DNA from 2 places in the Variovorax sp. GW821-FHT10D07 genome. Region 1 is predicted to be linked to the other one. Evidence: riboswitches for the same ligand, from Rfam matches in the RefSeq annotation. Region 1 holds a riboswitch; the other holds the start of a gene.
What was found. Region 1 has a riboswitch for glycine ahead of AC07PU_RS29235 (D-amino acid dehydrogenase). Riboswitches for the same ligand answer to the same signal wherever they lie in the genome.
Positions count from the first base shown of each region.

Region 2: another riboswitch for glycine. It lies ahead of gcvT (glycine cleavage system aminomethyltransferase GcvT); the one in region 1 lies ahead of AC07PU_RS29235 (D-amino acid dehydrogenase).

Region 1 is NZ_JBWKMZ010000012.1:10,057-18,507, reverse strand. Features, by position in the region: gene rfbA (glucose-1-phosphate thymidylyltransferase RfbA) at 1-897, opposite strand, end outside; gene rfbC (dTDP-4-dehydrorhamnose 3,5-epimerase) at 1-1, opposite strand, end outside; gene rfbD (dTDP-4-dehydrorhamnose reductase) at 947-1,837, opposite strand; gene rfbB (dTDP-glucose 4,6-dehydratase) at 1,834-2,904, opposite strand; glycine riboswitch at 3,164-3,281, shown strand; gene AC07PU_RS29235 (D-amino acid dehydrogenase) at 3,370-4,677, shown strand; gene AC07PU_RS29230 (FIST signal transduction protein) at 4,700-5,980, opposite strand; gene AC07PU_RS29225 (PhaM family polyhydroxyalkanoate granule multifunctional regulatory protein) at 6,021-6,803, opposite strand; gene AC07PU_RS29220 (aminotransferase-like domain-containing protein) at 6,875-8,317, opposite strand; gene AC07PU_RS29215 (LysE family translocator) at 8,418-8,451, shown strand, end outside.
Region 2 is NZ_JBWKMZ010000003.1:91,409-99,859, forward strand. Features, by position in the region: gene gcvP (aminomethyl-transferring glycine dehydrogenase) at 1-2,771, opposite strand, end outside; gene gcvH (glycine cleavage system protein GcvH) at 2,847-3,218, opposite strand; gene gcvT (glycine cleavage system aminomethyltransferase GcvT) at 3,302-4,501, opposite strand; glycine riboswitch at 4,517-4,623, opposite strand; glycine riboswitch at 4,644-4,727, opposite strand; gene AC07PU_RS10880 (alpha/beta hydrolase) at 4,750-5,709, opposite strand; gene AC07PU_RS10885 (amidohydrolase family protein) at 5,706-7,049, opposite strand; gene AC07PU_RS10890 (FAD-dependent monooxygenase) at 7,054-8,451, opposite strand, start outside.

The DNA.
Region 1 (8,451 bases):
CGAGCGCACCTCGTCCTTCAGCAGGCGTTGCAGGTACTTGCCGTAGCCGCTCTTGGCCAGCGGCGCGGCGAGCTTCTCGAGCTGCGCGGCGTCGATGAAGCCGTTGCGCCACGCGATCTCCTCGGGGCACGCGATCTTCAGGCCCTGGCGATGCTCGAGCGTGGCGATGAACTGGCCGGCCTCGAGCAGGCTCTCGTGCGTGCCGGTGTCCAGCCACGCATAGCCGCGCTGCATGATCTGCACATTGAGCTGGCCGAGGTCGAGGTAGGCCTGGTTGACCGCGGTGATCTCGAGTTCGCCGCGCGCGCTGGGCTTGACGGCCTTGGCGATGTCGACGACCTGGTTGTCGTAGAAGTAGAGCCCGGTCACTGCATAGCTGCTCTTGGGTTCGAGCGGCTTCTCCTCGATGCTGCTGGCCTTGCCCTGCGCATCGAAGGCCACCACGCCGTAGCGCTCGGGGTCGTGCACGTGATAGGCGAAGACGGTCGCTCCCTTGGCCTGCGCATGGGCGTCGGACAGCAGGTGCACGAAGTCGTGGCCGTAGTAGATGTTGTCGCCCAGCACCAGCGCGCTCGGCGAATTGCCGACGAACTTGTCGCCGATGATGAAGGCCTGCGCCAGCCCGTCGGGACTGGGCTGCACGGCGTACTGCAGGTTCAGGCCCCACTGGCTGCCGTCGCCCAGCAGTTGCTGGAAGCGCGGCGTGTCCTGCGGCGTGCTGATGACGAGGATGTCGCGCATGCCGCCGAGCATCAGCGTGCTCAGCGGGTAGTAGATCATGGGCTTGTCGTACACCGGCAGCAGCTGCTTGCTGATCGCGAGCGTGGCTGGATGCAGCCGCGTGCCCGAGCCGCCGGCCAGGATGATGCCTTTGCGCTGCGTCGTCTGGATGGTCATCGTTGGTGTCTCTTCTCTTCGGGTGTCGTGTTCGGCACGGATGCCGGACTCAGAGGATCTCGCGCAGCATGCGCGCGACGCCGTTCTGCCACGGCGGCAGCACCAGCCCGAAGGCGGCCTGCAGCTTCGAGGTGTCGAGGCGCGAGTTGTGCGGCCGGGTGGCCGGCGTGGGAAAGGCGCTGGTCGGCACGGCCTCGACCTGCTGCGGCCCGGCCTTGAGCTCGACACCGGCCTGTTGCGCGAGTTCGAGCACGTAGCGCGCGTAACCGTACCAGGTGGTCTCGCCGCCCGCGATCGCGTGATAGAGCCCGGCCTTGGACGGGTCCTGCAGGGTGGCGCGGATGGCATGGGCCGTGATGTCGGCCAGCAGCTCGGCACCGGTGGGTGCGCCGAACTGGTCGTCGATGACGGTCAGCTTGTCGCGCTCCCTGGCCAGCCGCAGCATGGTCTTGGCGAAGTTGCCGCCGCGCGCTGCATAGACCCAGCTGGTGCGAAAAATCAGGTGCTTCGTGCAGTGCTGCGCCACCAGTTGCTCGCCTTCGAGCTTGGTGCGGCCGTAGACGCTCAGCGGCCCGGTCGCATCGTCTTCCTTCCAGGGCGTGCTGCCGCTGCCGTCGAAGACATAGTCGGTCGAGTAGTGGACCATCAGCGCGCCGATCTCCTGCGCGGCCTGCGCCACCACGCCGGGCGAGGTGGCGTTGAGCTTGCGCGCGAACTCGGGCTCGCTCTCGGCCTTGTCGACGGCGGTATGGGCGGCGGCATTGACGACCACGTCGGGGCGCACCTGCCGCACGGTGTCGGCCAGCTGTTCGGGCCGGCTGAAGTCGGCGTGGAAGTCGGTGCTGTCGAAATCGAGCGCGACCAGCTCGCCCAGCGGTGCGAGGCTGCGCTGCAGTTCCCAGCCGACCTGTCCGCCCTTGCCCAGCAGCAGCAGCTTCATGCGGAAGCCTTCGCGTCGTACTGCTTCTCGACCCAGGCCCGGTAGGCGCCGCTTTGCACGTTGCGCACCCAGTCGCCGTTGGCGAGGTACCACTCGACCGTCTTGCGGATGCCGGTGTCGAAGGTCTCGGCCGGCTTCCAGCCGAGCTCGCGCTCGAGCTTGCGCGCGTCGATGGCATAGCGGCGGTCATGGCCGGGGCGGTCGGTGACGTAGCTGATCTGCTCGGCATAGCCCTTGCCGTCGGCGCGCGGACGCAGCCCGTCGAGCAGCGCGCACACGGTCTTCACGATCTCGATGTTCGGCTTCTCGTTCCAGCCGCCCACGTTGTAGGTCTCGCCGAGCCGGCCCGCTTCGAGCACGCGGCGGATCGCGCTGCAGTGGTCCTTGACGTAGAGCCAGTCGCGCACCTGCATGCCGTCGCCATACACGGGCAGAGGCTTGCCGGCCAGCGCGTTGACGATCATCAGCGGGATCAGCTTCTCGGGGAAATGGAAGGGGCCGTAGTTGTTCGAGCAGTTGGTGGTGAGCACCGGCAGGCCGTAGGTGTGGTGCCAGGCGCGCACGAGGTGGTCGCTGGCGGCCTTGCTGGCCGAGTACGGGCTGTTGGGCTCGTACTTGTTCTCCTCGGTGAAGGCCGGGTCGGCCTTCGAGAGCGAGCCGTAGACCTCGTCGGTCGACACGTGCAGGAAGCGGAAGGCCGCCTTCTGGTCGGCCGGCAGCGCGTTCCAGTGGCCGCGCACCGACTCGAGCAGCCGGAAGGTGCCGAGCACATTGGTCTGCACGAAATCCTCGGGGCCGTGGATCGAGCGATCCACGTGCGACTCGGCCGCGAAATTGACCACCGCGCGCGGTTTGTGCTCGGCCAGCAGGCGGTCGAGCAGCGCGCTGTCGCCGATGTCGCCCTGCACGAAGACATGGCGCGGATTGCCCTTGAGCGAGGCCAGGGTCTCGAGATTGCCGGCGTAGGTGAGCTTGTCGAGGTTCACGACCGGTTCGTCGCCTTGCGCGATCCAGTCGAGGACGAAATTGGCGCCGATGAAGCCGGCGCCGCCGGTAACCAGGATCATGGAGTCCCCTGTGCTGTGTGATTGCTGAGTCACGTGGTCGAAAGCCCGAAGCCGCGCGGGCGCGGCCGGGCGTGGATTATCCCACCCGTGCGCAAGGCCGAATCCGGGGTTGGCCGGTGCCCGCGGCCCGCCTACAATCGCCACCCATTGCAGGAGAGCGGGCCGCATGCATCGCGCAGGCAGCCCCACCGAAGGCGCAAACTCCCATAAACGCTCAGGTCGGCTCCACGCTTCCCGCGGGGCCTGTACTGCAACCACTGAAACGCCGTCTGGAGAGCCAGCACATCGCCCATCGCGGCCGTGCTGCGCCGAAGGAGCAAGTCCGCTGCAAGGTGCAGCGGATGAAACTCTCAGGTACCGAGGACAGGGGGAGCGGCAATTGGACGGCCGTCCGGTTGCGCGCTATCTATTCAGTAGCACGACCTTCACGCCGTTCAAGCGCTTCGACCTCGAAAGGTACTTGAAATGCGCGTGATCGTATTGGGCGCCGGCCTGCTCGGCGTGACCTCGGCCTACTACCTCCAGCAACTCGGCCACGACGTGACCGTGATCGACCGGCAGGCCACCCCGGCCGCCGAAACCAGCTTCGCCAACGGCGGCCAGATCTCGGTGAGCCATGCCGAGCCCTGGGCCAATCCCAGCGCGCCGCTCAAGGTGCTGCAGTGGCTGGGCAAGGAAGACGCCCCGCTGCTGTTCCGCATCCGCGCCGACATGCGCCAGTGGCTCTGGGGCCTGCAGTTCCTGCGCGAATGCACGCCCGCGCGCACACGCCACAACATCGAGCAGATCGTGCGGCTGGGCACCTACAGCCGCGACACGCTGCAGCAGCTGCGCCGCGATACCGGCATCCGCTACGACGAGCGCACGCAGGGCATCCTGCACTTCTACACGACGCAAAAGGAGTTCGACGGCGCTCTCGCGCCTGCCGAGCAGATGCGCGCGCTGGGCTGCGAGCGCCAGGTGATCTCGGCCGACGAGGCCGTGAAGCTCGAGCCCGCGCTGGCCCACATCCGGCCGCAACTGGCCGGCGCCACCTACACGGCCGAGGACGAATCGGGCGACGCCAACCGCTTCGCGCGCGAACTCGCGCGGCTCGCGGCCGAGGCCGGCGTGAAGTTCCTGATGAGCCACACCGTCACCGCGCTGCGCGAGGTGGGCGGCGCGATCGACCACGTCGAGGTCACCGACGCCGAGGGCCGCTTCCAGCGCATCCGCGGCGATGCCTTCGTGATGGCGATGGGTTCGCTGAGCCCGCTGCTGGCGGCACCGCTGGGCATCCGGCTGCCGATCTATCCGGCCAAGGGCTATTCGGTCACGCTGCCGGTCAAGGACGCGAGCAAGGCCTACCAGGTCTCGCTGACCGACGACGAATACAAGCTGGTGTTCTCGCGCTACACCTCGGAATCGGGCGACCGCATGCGCATCGCCGGCACGGCCGAGCTCAACGGCTACGACCGCGACCTCAACCGCGTGCGCTGCGAAGCCATCGTGCGCCGCGTCGAGCAGTTGTTCCCCGGCGCCGGCGACACCGCGCAAGCCCAGTTCTGGACCGGCCTGCGCCCGGCCACGCCGAGCAACGTGCCGCTGATCGGCCGCACGAAACTCGCGAACCTCTACCTCAACACCGGCCACGGCACGCTCGGCTGGACCCATGCCTGCGGCTCGGGCAAGTCGATCGCGCGCATCGTGAGCGGTCTGGCGCCGGAGGTGGATTTCGCGTTCACGGGGCTGCCCCGGCCCGTAGCGGGCGTGGCGCGGCCCGCGCTGGGCTGAGCTTCCGAAAGAAGGCGGACGCTCAGTCGTCCGCCGTGAACACCGTCAGCACACCCGTGTAGCCATACACGTGGTGCCGCGCGATCTCGCCCGCGGCGAAGAAACCGACCAGCGGCACGTCGCCCAGCGCGTGGCGCACGATCTGCAGCTCGGCGCCCGGTGCGCCGAAATGCGGGCCGCCGCGGCCCGAGCAGCTCACGTAGACGGCGCCGGCGATGCGGCGCGCGGGATGCGGCGCCGCCTCGGCCTCGCCGGCGGCGACGGCGCGCGCGGTGGCCAGGGTCTGTTCCTCGGGCTCGAGTTCCTCGCGGATCTCGGCGCAGATGCGCATCAGGTCGGCGCGCGCAGCCTGGGCGTTGCGGCGGCAGAAGCTCAGGCGCATGCCGGCCTCGGCCACGTCGGCGATCGCGATGCCGCGGCGCGTGGGGTCGAGGCCGATGATGTGGCGCACCAGCACGTCGGCGCCGAGGTCGCCCGTGCGGCGGATGCCGTCGCTGCCGGCATCGACCAGGCCCACCAGGGTGGCGCGCACGGCCTCGATGGCTTCCTGCGGCCGCTCGAGCGAGACCTGCAGGTCGGCCAGCAGCACGTCGAGCGCGGGCTCGCCGTCGAGCTGCAGCACCAGGTTGCCGTCGGCCTCGGTGATCTCGCGCTCGCGCGCGCTGCCCGAGCGCAATGGCTGGCAGCCCTGCGTGACGCGCGACACCAGCCGCACGCCCTCGCCGAACACCACGCCCGACAGGCCGCCCGAGAACACGCCGCCGGCCGCACCCTGGCCGCGGATGTTGCCGTTGCCGCCGACCGCGAACTGCAGCGCGCCGCCGCGGCCCGAGGAGAGGCCGCCGAACAGGTAGCCGGTGTCGGTGCGCCCGGCCATCTCGCCGATGAGCTCGGTCAGGTCGGGGGTGGCGGGGTCGGCATGCACCAGCGCCGTGTGAGCCTCGAAGCCGCTCATCTCGGAACTCGCCAGCGGCGCCACGCCCGAGAACACGCGGTACTGGTCGCTCGGCAACGCGCAGAGCATCAGGCTCAGGCCGGGCTCGTCAAAGTACTCGGCATTGTTGGCCGACACGCCGACGCCCACGGTGCCGGCCCAGTCGGTCACCTCGGGCAGCTCGGCGCTCAGGTGGTCGAGGATCTCCTGCGCGTCGACCGCATAGTGGTCGGTGATGTAGAGCAGCCCGAGGGTGGGTGCCGAGGCGTAGTCGGGCAACGCCATCTGCGCGCGCAGCTGGGCCAGCACGAGGCCGGCCGCCATGCGCCATTGCGGATGGGTGGCGTGACCGGAGGGAAACAACTTCATCGTGCCAACCTGCTTCGTTCGATGGTCAAGACAAGGCGGCTCAGCGTCGGCCGCCCGTTCGCTTGCGGGCCGCGGGCGCCGCGGCCGGCTTCTTCGCCGCCGGTCGCTTGGCGGCCGTCGAGGCCTTGCGGGGGGTGGACTTGCGCGAGGCGCTCGCGGTTCCCATGGCCTTGCCGACGGCGTCGGCCAGCGGCTGGGTCACGGCCGGCATCTTGAGCTGAGCCGCGTCCTGCAGCGCGGTGCTCGCGATCTGCTGGAACTGCTCGGTCAGCGAGCCCCACCACTTGAGCGGGTCGACCGCGCCGCCGGCGGCATCGCCCGTGGCGGATTTGGCCGAGGCCTTGGCGGCCGGCCTGGCCTTGCGGCGCGGCGGCGGAGCCTCTTCCTCTTCTTCCTCCTCCTCGTCGAGTTCCTCTTCGTCCTCGAACTCGACCTCGGGTTCGGGCGCCGCGGCCGGCGCGGCTGCCGGCGCCGGGCTGACCGCCGCGGCCGCCGCATTCGCCTGCCGCGTGAACACGCCCGCGAGGTCCTCCATGCGCACGTTCATGCCGCGCAAGGTGGACAGCGTCATCTTCTGAACCTCCAGCGCCTGGATCGTGGCCTTGAGCGCGTGGCCGTTCTGCTCGAGCCAGTACTGCACCGTCTTGAGTTCCTGGATGCGCTTGTCGACCTCCTCCACGCTCATGGTGGGCGCCACCCAGCTCGCCAGGCTCGGGATGCCGGGCACGGAACCGGCGCCGCTCGCACCGGCCGCGAGGTTCTTGAGGAAGTCGAAGCCGGGTACGAACTGGCTGAAATCGAAGGGTTGGCTGGCTTTGTTCATGCGGCAGGTCTCCGGTCTGGCGGGTGTTGTGCTGCCAGCTTACTCCAAGGCAGGGCCCGCCCCGCCCCGGATCAGAGCTCGTCGCGCGTCTTGGCGAAGACCTTCCAGAAGCTCGCGTCCTGCGAGCTCGCGAAGTTGATGCGCATCAGCGTGGTGGGCGGCCGGCGCGCATGGAACAGCGAGCCCGGCGCCAGCAGGTAGCCCTGGTCGAGCATGCGCTGGGTCAGCATGTCGGTGTCGACGCCGGTGTCGACCCAGCCGAACAGCCCCGCGGGCTCGGACGCGAAGGTGCAGCCGTGCGCCAGCACCAGCTTGGCGGCACGCGCGCGGGCGCCCTCGAGGCGGATGCGCACGCGCTCGGCATGGCGGCGCAGTTGGCCCTGGTCGATGCACCACGAGAGCGCCCGCTCGAACAGCGCGGGCGAGGTCAGCGTGGCCAGCAGCTTGGTCTCGAGCAGCCGCTCCTTGAGCGCGGGCGAGGCGGCCAGGAAGCCGATGCGCCAGTTGGGCGCGAGGATCTTCGCGAAGCCGCTGACGTAGATGGTGCGCTGCAGCCCGTCGAGGGCGCTGAGCCGCGTCGCGTGCTCGGGCGCGAGGTGGCTGTAGGTGTCGTCCTCGACGATGTGGAAGTCGTGCTCGTTGGCCAGCTTGAGCACGCGGTGCGCGCTGTTGGGCGACAGGCTGTAGCCGGTCGGGTTGTGCAGCACGCTCACGCTGACGAACAGCTTGGGGCTGTGCAGCGCGCAGTACTGCGCCATCACGTCGAGGTCGGGCCCGTCGGCGCGGCGCGGCACCGGCAGGATGCGCATGCCCAGCGCCTCGAGCCGCGCGAACTCGAGCGCCCAGCCGGGCTCCTCGACCATCACCGGATCGCCGGCGCGCAGCATGGTGCGGCTCACGATGTCCAGCGCATGGGTGGCGCCGATGGTGGTCACGATCTGGTCGGGCGCGGCCGGCACGTTGATGCCCACCAGCTTCTGCGACAGGCTGCGCCGCAGCGCCGCGTCGCCCGCGGGCTCGCCGTACTGCAGCGACAGCTCCTGCAGCATCGCGGTGCTGGTCATGCGCCGCACCGCCGTCGGCATGAACGAGGAATCGAGCCAGTCGGGCGGAAACACGCCCATGCCGGGCTGCGGCTTGTCGCTCGGGCGGTGGAACATGCTGCGGATCAACGAGCTGGCGTCGGCCGGCGTGCGCGAGGCCATCATCTGCGTGACCATCGACAGCGCGCTGATCTGCAGCGGGTCGCCCGCCGGCTGGGCCGGGTCGCGGCCGGGATCGCGGCCCGAATCGCGCACGAAGAAGCCGCGCTGGCGCCGCGCCTCCACCAGCCCGAGCGCCAGCAGTTGGTCGTAGGCGGCCACCACGGTGTAGGGGCTCACGCCCTGCTGGCGCGCGCATTCGCGCACCGAGGGCAGGCGCGCGCCCGGCAGCAGCAGCCGGTTGCGGATGCGTTCGGCCAGGCGATCGGCCAACTGGGCGGTCAGCGACTGGGACGAGGTTCGTGTCAGCATCGGCGTTCGATCTGTGTTGTACGCAAGGCCGATACAGATTGACTGTGTGTACGGCCATCTGTACTGGAACTGTAATGGTCCAAAGTTTAGAGTGTGTGTCATGAACTGGCAAGAATTCACCGCGCTGCTGGTGC
Region 2 (8,451 bases), on a different contig from region 1:
TCGCGCGCATAGGGGTGGCCCCATTCGCTGCCGAGCAGGCTCGCGGCCGTGTGCGGCGCGTGCTTGAGCGGGTTGTCGTCCTTCGGCCAGACGCCTTCCTCGATGCGGCGGATCTCGCCACGGATGGCGATCATCGCCTCGATGAAGCGGTCGAGCTCGGCCAGCGGCTCGCTCTCGGTCGGTTCCACCATCAGCGTTCCCGGCACCGGGAAGCTCAGCGTGGGCGCATGGAAGCCGTAGTCGATCAGGCGCTTGGCGACGTCCTCGGCGGTGACGCCGCTGGTGTCCTTGAGCGGACGCAGGTCGAGGATGCACTCGTGCGCGACGTGGCCGTTGGGGCTCGCGTACAGCGTGGGGTAGTGGTCCTTGAGCCGCGCGCTGATGTAGTTGGCACTGAGGATCGCGGTCTCGGTCGCGGCCTGCAGGCCCTTCGCGCCCATCATGCGGCAGTACATCCAGCTGATCGGCAGCACGGCCGCATTGCCCAGCGGCGCCGCCGACACGGCACCCACGCCATGGCCCGACACGCCCGCGGTCGCATGGCCCGGCAGGTAGGGCACGAGGTCCTCGACCACGCAGACCGGGCCCACGCCCGGGCCGCCGCCGCCATGCGGGATGCAGAAGGTCTTGTGCAGGTTCAGGTGGCTCACGTCGCCGCCGAACTCGCCCGGCGCGGCCACGCCCACCAGCGCGTTCATGTTGGCGCCGTCCACATACACGCGGCCGCCGTGCGCGTGGACCAGCTCGCACAGCTCCTTCACGCGGGTCTCGAACACGCCGTGCGTGCTCGGGTAGGTGATCATCACCGCGGCCAGGTTCTTGCCGTGCTTCTCGCAGGCGCGCTTGAGGTCGTCGAGGTCCACGTTGCCCTGCGCGTCGCAGGCCGTCACCACCACCTGCAGGCCCACCATCTGCGCGCTCGCGGGATTGGTGCCGTGCGCCGACGAGGGAATCAGGCAGATGTTGCGGTGACCCTCGCCCTTGGCCTCGTGGAAGGCGCGGATCGCCAGCAGGCCCGCGTACTCGCCCTGCGAGCCGGCATTGGGTTGCAGGCTGATGCCCGCGTAGCCGGTGGCCTCGCAGAGCCAGGCGCGCAGCTGGGCGTCGAGCTGGGCATAGCCCTGCAGCTGCTCGGCCGGCGCGAAGGGATGGATGTTCGCGAACTCGGGCCAGGTGATCGGGATCATCTCGCTGGTCGCGTTGAGCTTCATGGTGCAGCTGCCCAGCGGGATCATGCTGCGGTCGAGCGCGAGGTCCTTGTCCGACAGGCTGCGGATGTAGCGCAGCATCGCGGTCTCGCTCTTGTGGGTGTTGAACACCGGGTGCGAAAGGAAAGCGCTCGCGCGGCGCAGCGCCTGCGGAATGCGCGGCGCGGTGTTGGCGGCCAGCTCCTCGAAGCGCGGCATCGGCGTGCCGGCGGGCACGAACAGCGCCCACAGGGTCTCGACGTCGGCGCGCGTGCTGGTCTCGTCGAGCGAGATGCCCAGGTGCTGCTGCAGCCGCTGGCGCAGGTTCACGTTGGCGGCCTGCGCGCGCTCGAGGATCTTCGCGGTGTCGTCGCCGGTGCGGATGGTCAGCGAATCGAAGGCGGTCTCGTTGACCGGCTCGCGGCCCATCTGGGCCAGGCCGCGCGCGAGGATGGCGGTGAGCGCGGCCACGCGCTGCGCGATGCGCGTGAGGCCGTCGGGGCCGTGGTAGACCGCGTACATGCTCGCGACCACCGCGGGCAGCACCTGCGCGGTGCAGATGTTCGAGGTCGCCTTCTCGCGCCGGATGTGCTGCTCGCGCGTCTGCAGCGCGAGGCGGTAGGCGGGGCGGCCATGGGTGTCGACGCTCACGCCGACCAGGCGGCCCGGCAGCGAGCGCTTGAAGTCGTCGCGGCAGGCCAGGTAGGCCGCGTGCGGGCCGCCGTTGCACAGCGGCATGCCGAAGCGCTGGGTGGTGCCGCAGACGATGTCGGCATCCCATTCGCCGGGCGGCGTGAGCAGGGTCAGCGCCAGCAGGTCGGCCGCGACGCAGAAGGCCGCGCCGTACTGGTGGGCGTGGCCCGCGAGCGGGCGCAGGTCGTGCACGTGGCCGGTGGTGGCCGGGTACTGCGCCAGCACGCCGAAGAATTCGCCGCTGGCCATCAGGTGCGGCAGGGTTTCGGAAGCGGTGCTGACCTTGACCTCGATGCCCAGCGGCGCGGCGCGCGTCTTCACCACTTCGATGGTCTGCGGATGGCAGTCGCCCGAGACCAGGAACACGTTGCTCTTGCTCTTCACGCTGCGCTTGGCCAGCGTCATCGCCTCGGCGGCCGCTGTGGCCTCGTCGAGCATCGAGGCATTGGCGATCGCCATGCCCGTGAGGTCGCAGACCATGGTCTGGAAGTTGACCAGCGCCTCCATGCGGCCCTGCGAGATCTCGGCCTGGTAGGGCGTGTAGGCCGTGTACCAGGCCGGGTTCTCGAGGACGTTGCGCAGGATCACGCCCGGCGTGTGGGTGCCGTAGTAGCCCTGCCCGATGAAGTTGCGGAACACCTTGTTCTTCGACGCGATCGCCTTGAGCTCGGCCAGCGCGTCGGCCTCGGTGGCCGGTGCCGGCAGCCGCATCGGCTTGCTGCGCCGGATCGCCGCGGGCACGATGCCATCGATGAGTTCGGCGCGCGTGGCCGACCCGATCACGGGCAGCATGCGCGCCTCGTCGTCGGCATCGATGCCGATGTGGCGGGCGATGAATTCCTCGGCGTTCTCGAGTTCTTGCAGGGTGGGCAGGGCGGCGGGGGTGGGCATGGCGGGCGGGGGAAGAGAAGGGGGAGCGGACTTCCGGACGCGAGCCTTCGCGTCCGGCCATCCGGTTTCAGGAGCTCAGGATTCCTCGGCGAACTTGCCGTAGGCGGTTTCGTCCATCAGCGCGTCGAGCTGCGCCGGTTCGGACAGCTTGACCTTGAAGAACCAGCCTTCGGCCAGCGGCGCGCTGTTGGCGAGCGAGGGATCGGCGCGCAGGGCTTCGTTGACTTCGGTGATCTCGCCCGAGACGGGCATGAACACGTCGGCCGCGGCCTTCACCGATTCGACGACGCCGGCGACCTCGCCCTGGGCGAAGCTCTTGCCGACCTCGGGCAGGTCGACGAAGACCACGTCGCCCAGCGCGTCCTGCGCATGGACGGTGATGCCGACCGTGGCGTTGCCGCCCTCGGCCTGCACCCATTCGTGGTCCTTGGTGTACTTGATGCTCATGTTGAAAAACTCCTCGTGGATAAAAAGTGGCCGATGCCGGGGCGTAGGTTAGCCGCGACGGCGGTCCGCCGGATGTCCGGTCGTCAGCCGCGGTAGTAGCGCGTCTGCACGAAGGGCAGGGTCGAGACCTCCATCGGCACCGGCTTGCCGCGCACGATGGCCTGCACCCGGGTGCCGGGCTCGGCGAAGGCGGTGGCCACGTAGCCCATGGCGACCGGCCGGTCGGCCGTCGGGCCCAGCAGGCCGCTGGTGACCTGGCCGATGTCCTGGCCCTCGAAGGACTGCAGCGGCGTGCCGTCGCGCACCGGGATGCGCTCGAGCGCGACCAGGCCAACGCGGCGGCGCTTCAGCGTGTCGTGGTCGAGATGGCCGGCCGCGCCGGTGGCGGCCACGAGCTGCGCCAGAATCTTCTCGGCGCCGGGGAAGCCGCCCGCGCGCGCGCCGCCCGTGCGGCGCACCTTCTGGATCGCCCAGTTGAGCGAAGCCTCGACCGGCGTGGTGCCGGTGTCGATGTCGCTGCCGTAGAGGCACAGGCCGGCCTCGAGCCGCAGCGAGTTGCGCGCGCCCAGGCCGATGGGCTTGACCTCGGGCTGGGCCAGCAGCAGCCGCGCCAGCGCGTCGGCCTCCTTCGCGGCGACCGAGATCTCGAAGCCGTCCTCGCCGGTGTAGCCGCTGCGCGTGACGAAGGCTTCGATGCCGCCGATCTGCACGGCGCCGCCGGTCATGAACACGAAGCGCTCGATGCCGGGCGACAGCCGCGCCAGCGTGGCCGCGGCCTGCGGGCCCTGCAGCGCGAGCAGCGCCTGCTCGGGCAGCGGCTGCACCTGGCAGCGCTGGCCGATCTTCTGCTGGATGTGGGCGATGTCGGCCACCTTGCAGGCGCCGTTGACGATCACGAACAGCGAGCCGTTGCCTTCGTTGAAGAACATCAGGTCGTCGAGGATGCCGCCCTGGTCGTCGAGCAGCAGGCCGTAGCGCTGCTTGCCCGCGGGCAGGTCGATCACGTCGACCGGCATCAGGGTCTCGAAGGCGGCCGCGGCATCGGGGCCGGACAGGCGCAGCTGGCCCATGTGGGAGATGTCGAACAGGCCCGCGGCCTCGCGCGTGTGCCTGTGCTCGGCCATCAGGCCGGCCGGGTACTGGACCGGCATCGAGTAGCCGGCGAAGGGCACCATGCGGGCGCCGAGTTCCAGGTGCAGCGCGTACAGCGGGGTCTTGAGCAGTTCGGATTCGGGGGCGGAAGCAGCCACGGGGCACTCCTGGGGGCAGCAATCGAATGCCATGGCTCGCGCCATGGGGCCACCCCTGCTGTCCGCTTTACCTGAGAGATTCGCCCCACGATCGGGGTTTGCTCCTTCGGTGGACCGGGCGCCTGCGGCACCGGCCTCTCTCCAGCAAGGAAACGCCGTCCCGCGAAGGCCGGCGCTGTGTCAGTCCTTTTGCCTGAGCGTTCGGGGGTTCCCTGCGCCTTCGGCGGCCCCGTGCGGGGCTCTCTCCTGACCCCGGCGAGTGTAGTGGATTGCGGGCCGCTTCAGCCGCGGCCGCGCAGCCGGTCCGACAGCGCCCGGCAGATGGCGTCGTGGGCCCGGCCGGCGGCGGCCGAGTGGGCGAAGAAGCCGAAGAAGGGGTGGAACATGTCGTCGAAGGCCAGCAGCCGGGTCGGCACGCCGGCCGCCTCGAGCCGGTGCGCGTAGGCCAGGCCTTCCTCGCGCAGCGGGTCATGGCCGGCGACGGCGATCAGGGTCGGCGGCAGGCCCGCGAGCTCCGCCGCGCGCAGCGGCGAGGGCGGCACCTCGGTGGCGCGGTGGGCCGAGGCGCCCATGCAGAGCCGGGCGATCTCGCGCAAGTCGGCGGGCGCGAGCATCGGATAGTCGATGCCGCGGGCCTCGATCGCGGCCACGTCGCGCGCCATGTCCAGGCCCGGCACCACCAGCAGCTGGGCCGCCAGCGGCTGTGCATGGCCGCGCAGCGCCAGCGCGGCGCAGGCGGCGAGGTTGGCGCCCGCGCTTTCGCCGGCCAGGGCGACCCGGGACGGATCGCCGCCGAGCATTTCCGCATGGTCCAGCGCCCAGCGGGTCGCGGCCAGTGCATCGTCGTGCGCGGCCGGGAACGGGTGCTCGGGCGCCAGCCTGTAGTCCACCGAGACCACCACGGCCTCGACGTCGCGGCAGAGCTTGCGCGCGATGTCGTCCATCAGCTCGACGCTGCCGAGCACGAAGCCGCCGCCGTGCAGGAACACCACGGTCGGCAGCACGGCCTCGGCCGAGACGGGCCGGTAGACCCGCACCGGCACGCGCAGGCCCTGGTGTTCGGCGACGCGGTCCTCGGTGGAAGCCACGACCGGCAGCGTCGTGCGCTCGCGCGCCGCCATCACCGCGCGGCGCATGCGTTCGCGCGCCTCGGCGGGCGTGCCCGAGAACGGTGGTGGGGCCCCGTGGGCGCGCATGGCCGCGACGATCGTCGCGAGCTGGGGATCGAGCGCGGCGCTCATGCCAGCCCCAGCACATAAGCCTGCGAATCCGCCGCGCGCTGCCGCAGCCGATCGAGGTCCACATCGAGCAGCCGGCCGTCGCGCTTCACCGGCCGGCCCGCGACGAACACGCTGTCGACATTGCCCGGATGGGCCGCCAGCACCACCGCGCCGACCGCGTCCGAGACCGGCGCCAGGTTCAGGTCGTCGGCGCGGATCAGCACCACGTCGGCCTGCTTGCCCGGCGTGAGCGAGCCCACCTTGTGCGCGAGTCCGTTCGCCTGCGCGCCGGCCAGGGTGGCGAAACCGAGCACGTCGCGCAGGCCCAGCGTCGCCGGGGCGTTCTTCGTCTTCGAATGGCCCCCGCCCATCCACGAGCGGTAATAGGCCAGGGCATGGCGCATCTGCGTGAACATGTCGCCCGCGCACTTGGTCTCGGTGTCGCCGCTGAGGCTGGGCCGGATGCCCACGGCCAGCAGCCGGTCGAACGGGATGTCGCCCATGCCCTGCGCATTGAGTTCGCAGTGCACGCCGAGCGAGGCGCTGACCCCGGCGTCGGCCATCATCGAGAACTCGTCGTGGTGCGAGCAGCAGCAGTGCACGAAGGTCAGGTCGTCGCCGAGCACGCCGGCCTCGTGCATTTGCGCGATGCCGCGCACGGCGGCGTTGCGCGCGTAGGCGCCCATGTGGATGCTCGAGCGGATGCCGAGTTCGCGCGCCAGCCGCAGGTCGCCGAGCCAGGTCTCGCGCTGCGCCATCTCGGGGCCGCGCGCGGCCATCGCGAGCGTGAGCAGCTGGTTGTCGCTCGAGAAGTAGCGCTCGCGCAGCCGCCGGATGTCCTGCGGATGGCCGCGCTCGCTGCCGAACATCCACGAGGCGCCGTCGACCAGTGGCCAGCCGTGCGCGAACACGCCGCGGATACCGGCGTCGCGCAGCGCCGCGATCGCCGCGTCGGAATGCTCGGGGCTGTTCTGCACGTGCGACCAGTCGAGCATCGTGGTGATGCCGCTGTCGAGCGCCGCGACCGCGCCCAGCAAGGTGCCGGTGTAGACGTCCTCGGGCCGATAGGCCGCGCCCTTGGCGCCCAGCATCTCGGCGAAGTAGATCTGCGAATCGATGTCGGCATAGCGATGCCGCACGCAGCTCTGCCAGGTGTGGCGATGCGTGTCGACGAAGCCGGGCAGCACGATCATGCGGTCGGCCTCGATCCGTTCAGCATCGGGAGCATCGATGCTCGGCGCGATCGCGACGATGCGCTCGCCCTCGATCAGCACGTCGCCACGGCGCAGCTCGCCGATGGCCGGGTCCATGCTCAGCACCCAGCCGCCCGCGATCAGCAGTGGCCTGTGGTCGTTCTTCATCACATCACCTCTTCATCCAGCGCCAGAGTTCGGTCTCGACCTCGGCGGCGCGCGCCACGTCCGCGCTCGCCCAGGCCACATAGGCATCGGGCCGCACCAGCATCGCCTGCACGCCGCGCATGGCGGGCGGCACGCGCGCCACGCGGGCCGGCACCAGGGTCACGGGCAGGCCCTGCAAGTCCAGCGATTCGAACTGCCGCGAATTGCCCTCGAGATCGAGCAGCAGGAAGCGCCGCTCGCGCAGCAGCTCGGCGACGCGCACCGAGCGGCCGTCGCGCGTGACGAGGTCGAAGTCGGGCAGCCGCTGGCCGGCCAGCGGGTGGCGGTCGGCCTCCCGGGCGCGACCTGGATAGGGCTGCTCGAGCCCGCACAACTCGAGCACCAACTGGCGCTGCACTTCGGGCAGCGGAATGATGTGCCGCGCGAGCCGGCGCTTGAGCGCCACCGCGTCGGGTTCGAAATTGAACTGCAGCACGCACTGCGCCTTCACGCTCTCGAGCAGCGCATGCATCACCGGCAGGCGCTCGGCGTCGTAGCTGTCCAGCGTGGCCTCGCCGGCTACGCCCGTGACGACGTTCGCGAGCTTCCAGCCCAGGTTGAAGGCATCCTGCAGGCAGAAGTTCATGCCGACGCCGCTGGCCGGGTAGTGGATGCGCGCCGACTCGCCGACCAGGAACACGCGCCCCTGGCGCAGGCGTGGCACGGCGCGCATCTGGTCGTCGAAGCGAGAGGCCCAGCGGAAGCCCTCGATGCCGTAGTCGCTGCCGAGCACGTCGCGCAGGCACTGCTTCGCTTCCTCGAGCGTCACCGGCTCGTCCTTGGTCGCATGGCGGCGGTCGCGGTGCACGATGTTGAAGCGCGTGATGCCCTCGCCGAAGGCATAGCCGCGCACCCAGCCCATCTCGTTGTCGGCGCCGGTGCGCCCGCCGGGCCAGGGCGCGCTGAGCTCGGCGTCGATCACGATGCCGCGGAAGGTGCCCGAGTGGCCCTCGAAGGGCAGGCCGCACTGGGTTCGCACGGTGCTGCGGCCGCCGTCGGCGCCCACCAGGTACCTGGCGCGCAGCGTCGACACTGCGCCCGACGGGTCGGCCACCTCGATCTCCACGCTCTCCGTATCCTGCCGCACGGCGTGCACTTCGGCACCACGGCGAAGCTCGGCGCCGCTGTCGGCCGCCCAGTCCCAGAGGATCTCCTCGGTCATGTTCTGCGGCAGTCCGAGCGTGAAGCCGAAGCGGGTGTCGAGGTGCTCCCACTCGATCGACTGGAAGCCGGCCCAGATGTGGCTCGAACGGAAGGGGTAGTCGAGGATCCGCCTCGTGCGCTCGATGAAGCGGTCGGCGATGCCGCGCGCGTCGAACAGCTCGAGCACGCGCGGCAGCAGCGTGCCCGCGCGCGACTGCAC